One region of the Microbispora sp. H10885 genome, then DNA from elsewhere that is predicted to be linked to it. Evidence: riboswitches for the same ligand, from Rfam matches in the RefSeq annotation. Region 1 holds a riboswitch; the other holds the start of a gene.
What was found. Region 1 has a riboswitch for cyclic di-AMP ahead of HHX37_RS26085 (glycoside hydrolase family 25 protein). Riboswitches for the same ligand answer to the same signal wherever they lie in the genome.
Positions count from the first base shown of each region.

Region 2: another riboswitch for cyclic di-AMP. It lies ahead of HHX37_RS35475 (C40 family peptidase); the one in region 1 lies ahead of HHX37_RS26085 (glycoside hydrolase family 25 protein).

Region 1 is NZ_JABBWY010000010.1:133,660-135,852, forward strand. Features, by position in the region: gene HHX37_RS26080 (flavin reductase family protein) at 17-604, opposite strand; cyclic di-AMP (ydaO/yuaA leader) riboswitch at 897-1,040, shown strand; gene HHX37_RS26085 (glycoside hydrolase family 25 protein) at 1,054-1,791, shown strand; gene secD (protein translocase subunit SecD) at 1,868-2,193, opposite strand, start outside.
Region 2 is NZ_JABBWY010000001.1:930,876-933,068, reverse strand. Features, by position in the region: gene HHX37_RS04215 (hypothetical protein) at 1-379, shown strand, start outside; cyclic di-AMP (ydaO/yuaA leader) riboswitch at 716-875, shown strand; gene HHX37_RS35475 (C40 family peptidase) at 1,114-1,509, shown strand; gene HHX37_RS04205 (SAM-dependent methyltransferase) at 1,675-2,193, shown strand, end outside.

The sequences.
Region 1 (2,193 bases):
CGCCCCCCGCACGGCCTCATCCCCAGTGGTCGCCCCAGCCCCACAGGTTGGGCCCGAGCGCCGCGGCGGGGTCGTCGTGGTACACGCCGAATCTGCCGCGGAAGAACAGCATCGGCCGCTGCTCCGGATGGACGGGTTCGAGTTCTCGGACGAGGCCGATCACCACGTCGTGGTCTCCGGCCACGTGCACCTCCCGGACCTCGCCGTGGACGCGCAGCAGCACGTCCGGCAGGGCGGGCGTGCCCCAGCGGGACAGGTCCCAGGCGAGCCCGGCGAACTTGTCGCCGTTGCTCGATCCGAACCTGGCGCACACGTCGACCTGCTCCTCGCCGAGGACGTTGACGCAGAAGCGGCCGGACTTCCTGATCCGCGGCCAGGCGCGGCCCTTGTGGTCGGCGCAGAAGAGCACGAGCGGTGGTTCGAGCGACACCGACGCGAACGACTGGCAGGCGAACCCCACCGGATCGCCGTCGTCGAGACCCGTGACCACGGTCACGCCGGTCGCGAACATCCCGAGCGCGCGCCGGAACTCCGCGGGCGACGGCGGCGGCGCGTCTCCGGAGCCGGGGTCGCCGAGGCCGGGGCCGGCGGAAGCTGCGGTCATGGGTTCACCTCTCGCGTGCGGTCCGGTGGCTCCGGTGTGCGTGCCTCTGGTGCGGCTCTGGTCCGGTGACTCAGCGCTCAGGTCACGAACTTACAAACCCCCTCGGCGCCGCGCCGCACGGGATCCCGTCCAACGGGGCACCTGCATGACGAGTCTTCCCAGGTAAAAACAGGTTTTGTCAGGTTTACACCATTGTTGAGCTGTATGTACCTTTAGGTGCCACGGCATGGGTACCGGTGACATCCGCGTCGCCTCCGTTGCCGTGTCGTTGCCCGGACCGTGCGCTCTTCTGTGCGCGCGGCCGCCGAGTCCGCGTTCCGCGGAGCCGGGGACCCACTTCTCGGGGTGAATCGGCGCGCAGACCCCCAGATGCGCCCGTAGGGCACTTCCTGCCCGAACCCGTCAGCTAACCCGGTAGGCGGCATGGAAGCAAGGAGCTCAACCGCGTCATGCCCACCATCAGGTTCTCTCCCGCCGGGCGGCCCTCCGCCCGCCGCCTGCGCGCCGCCCTCGCCGCGGCGGCACTCGCGGTCACGGCCGGCACGGCCACCCTCACCGCCGCCACGCTCGTCGCCACCGCGGCCGCGCCCGCTCCCGCCTACGCGAACCCGCACACGTACGGCCAGGACGTCTCCGGCTACGAGGCCGACCACGACTGGATCAACAGCCGGGCGCAGTTCGGCTTCATCAAGGCGACCGAAGGCCTGGACTGGGTCGACTCGTCCTTCCCCCGGCACTGGCGGGAGCTGGACAAGAAGGGGATCGTCCGCGGCGTCTACCACTACGGCCACCCCTCCAACGACCCGATCGCCGAGGCCGACCACTTCCTCCGCGTGGTGAACGCGCAGCCGGGCAAGCCCGGCGACATCCTCGTCCTCGACCTGGAGACCGCCGACGGCCAGTCGGTGCAGCGCGTCAACGCCTGGGCCAGGAAATGGCTGGAGTACGTGACCGCCAAGACCGGCGTCCGGCCGATGTTCTACAGCGGCTGGAACTTCGCCGACAAGTACGGCCGCGGCCTGGGCGACTATCCGCTGTGGGTGGCCCACTACAGCCGGAACCCGGGCGACATCACCCCGCCGGCCGACTGGAAGAGCTGGGCGATCCACCAGTACACCGACTCGCCGATCGACCAGAACGTCTCCGCGCTGAGCCCTCTCGAGCTGCGCGCCCTCGGCCGCCACTGAGGCTCCGTGGTCCCGGGGCGGGCGCCGCCCGCCCCGGGACCATTCTCAGACCGCTTTCAGACCATCCCTGACCACTTCAGACCACCGCGCCCGATCCGTCGCGGGCCACGGGCCGGCGACGCGGAGCGGCGGGTGCGGGCGGCGGTTGACCGGCGCGCCTCTCCAGCTCGATCGCCGCCGGCCCCGCCACGAACGACGACGACAGCGTGCCCGCCACGATGCCGATCAGCAGGGCGATCGCGAAGTCGCGCAGCGAGTCGCCGCCGAACACCGCCAGCGCCGCCAGGATGAACAGCGCGCCGAGCCCCGTGTTCACCGTACGCGGCACGGTCTGCAGGATCGCCGTGTTCACCACCCGCCCGAAGGGCGTCCCCCGTGACACCGGCCACAGCTCGCGGACCC
Region 2 (2,193 bases), on a different contig from region 1:
CGTCGGCGGGGTCAGCTGGGAGGGCGCCGACGAGCAGGGCGACGACGTCGACTTCGGCCGCACCCTGGTCATGCACTGGAACGGCAGGTCGTGGACCGTCTCCATCGGCTCCGCCAACGCCCAGCCGTACACCGAGGTGGAGCCCGACGGCAGGGGCGGCGTCTGGGTCCTGCAGGGCAACTGGAACCCCACCCTGTGGCAGGTCACCGGCTCGACGTGGCGACAGGCCCGGCTCCTCCGGAAGTCCGGCACCGACGCCGTCGTGTTCTCCGTCGCCCGCAGGCCGGGAACGACGACGATGTGGGGCGCGGGCTTCACCGTCCCGCAGGGCGACCCCGACGACCCCTCGGCCAACGGCACGTTCTGGCGTACGCAGTGACCGCCTGACCTCGCCACGCCGTGCACCGACGGCGTGGCCGGTGCTTCGGGATCGCCCGCGGCCGGTGGAAGACACCCATCGGCCGGTTTCGCGCGCCTTGGCGACCTGCGGAAGGCCGATCAGCCGGTGTGACGAGCGTCACGTTTCCGCCTACCACACCCGCCCTGACCTGCGGCTCCTCGCTTTATGACCCCTTTATGCGGTCATAATCCTATTTGCCCCCTTTGCGGCAATACGGCGCGCCTTGGTAGTTTCCTTGCCCAACGAACCCGGCCAGCCCGTGTTCGGAAAGCGCATCCACTGTCACCGGCGCCATGTCCTCTCCCGCCCCCCTGGGCGCCGGTGATGCCGAATCCGTGCAGCAAGGAGGCTCGGAGCCGGGGAACCAATCGACCTTCCATCCGAAGGTCCGGGGTGAATCGGCGCGTAAGCGCTGTAGGGCGACTTCCCTGCCCGAATCCGTCAGCTAACCCGGTAGGCGCAAGCGGAAGACCCTAGGAGAGATCCCCCTGTCCGCCAACCCCACCACTCTGCTTCGCGCTGCCTGCGTCACGGTCGGTAGCGCAGCGCTCACCCTCTCCCTGGCAGGTTTCGGCGCCCTGCCCGCCGGCGCCGTCACGGGGACCGTGACAGCCCCGCCCCCGGACTCGACGGCCATCCCGCCCGAGCCCCCCGTCACGGCGTTCACCCCGTACGCCGGAGAGGCTCCCACGGCCTCCACGGCGGAGTCCTCCGTGAACACGAAGCTCACCAAGGCCGCTGTCCAGCAGGAGAAGGCCGAACTCGCCATCAAGGTGGCGAAAAAGCAGATCGGCGATCCCTACGTCTGGGGCGCCACGGGCCCGGGGGCGTTCGACTGCTCCGGGCTGGTCCAGTTCGCCTGGCGCAAGGCCGGCGTCAAGATCCCGCGTACGACGTGGTCGATGCTCAACGCCGTCAAGAAGAAGGTCTCCCTGGCGCGTCTCAAGCCGGGCGACCTCATCTTCACCAGTGGCGGCGGCCACGTGGGCATGTACATGGGGAACAAGAAAGTGATCAACGCTCCCCACTCCGGCGCGGTGGTCAGGGTCGACCGCCTCAAGGGCTACTGGAGGAGCAACTTCGTCACCGCCGTACGCCCCGGCGTGTGACCCCGGCGTCGTGGACGACACCCCGGCGGGGACGTCCGGTCACACGTGACCGCGTCCCCGCCGGGGGCCGGCCAGGCCGGCGGCACGCCGGCGGTCGTCCCGGCGCCGCCCGTAAGGGCGGATTCGGCTTGCCGCAAGGGTTCGGGGATGCGGAAGGATTGGGCCATGGACCGCCAGCTGATCAGCCATCTCGCTCATCGGGACCACCCCATCGCCGCGCCGGTCTCCGGTGCCAACGTGACCCGGCTGCTGCGCCGGGCCCGGCTGGCCGAGGGGGCGAGAATCCTCGATCTCGGCTGTGGCGAGGCGGCCTGGACGCTGCGCGCGCTGGCGCTCTACCAGGACGCGACCGCCGACGGTGTGGACATCTCCGCGCTCGGCCTCAAGGCGGCGGAGCAGGCGGCCGAGGTCCAGGGCGTCTGGGAGCGCATCCGGTTCCACGAGCGGCCGGCCGCCGACTTCCCGGTCGCCGAGCAGTACGACCTGGTGCTCTGCGTCGGAGCCACGCACGCGTTCGGCGGGCTCGTCCCGACCGTCGAGCACGTCCGCCGTTACCTGCGGCCGAACGGGCTGGCACTGGTGGGCGAGGGATTCTGGGAGCGCGAGCCGACCGCGGAGGCGCTCACCCGGCTGGGCGCCGCGAAGTCGGAGTTCCTCGACCTGCCCGGCACCGTCGCCGCCGCC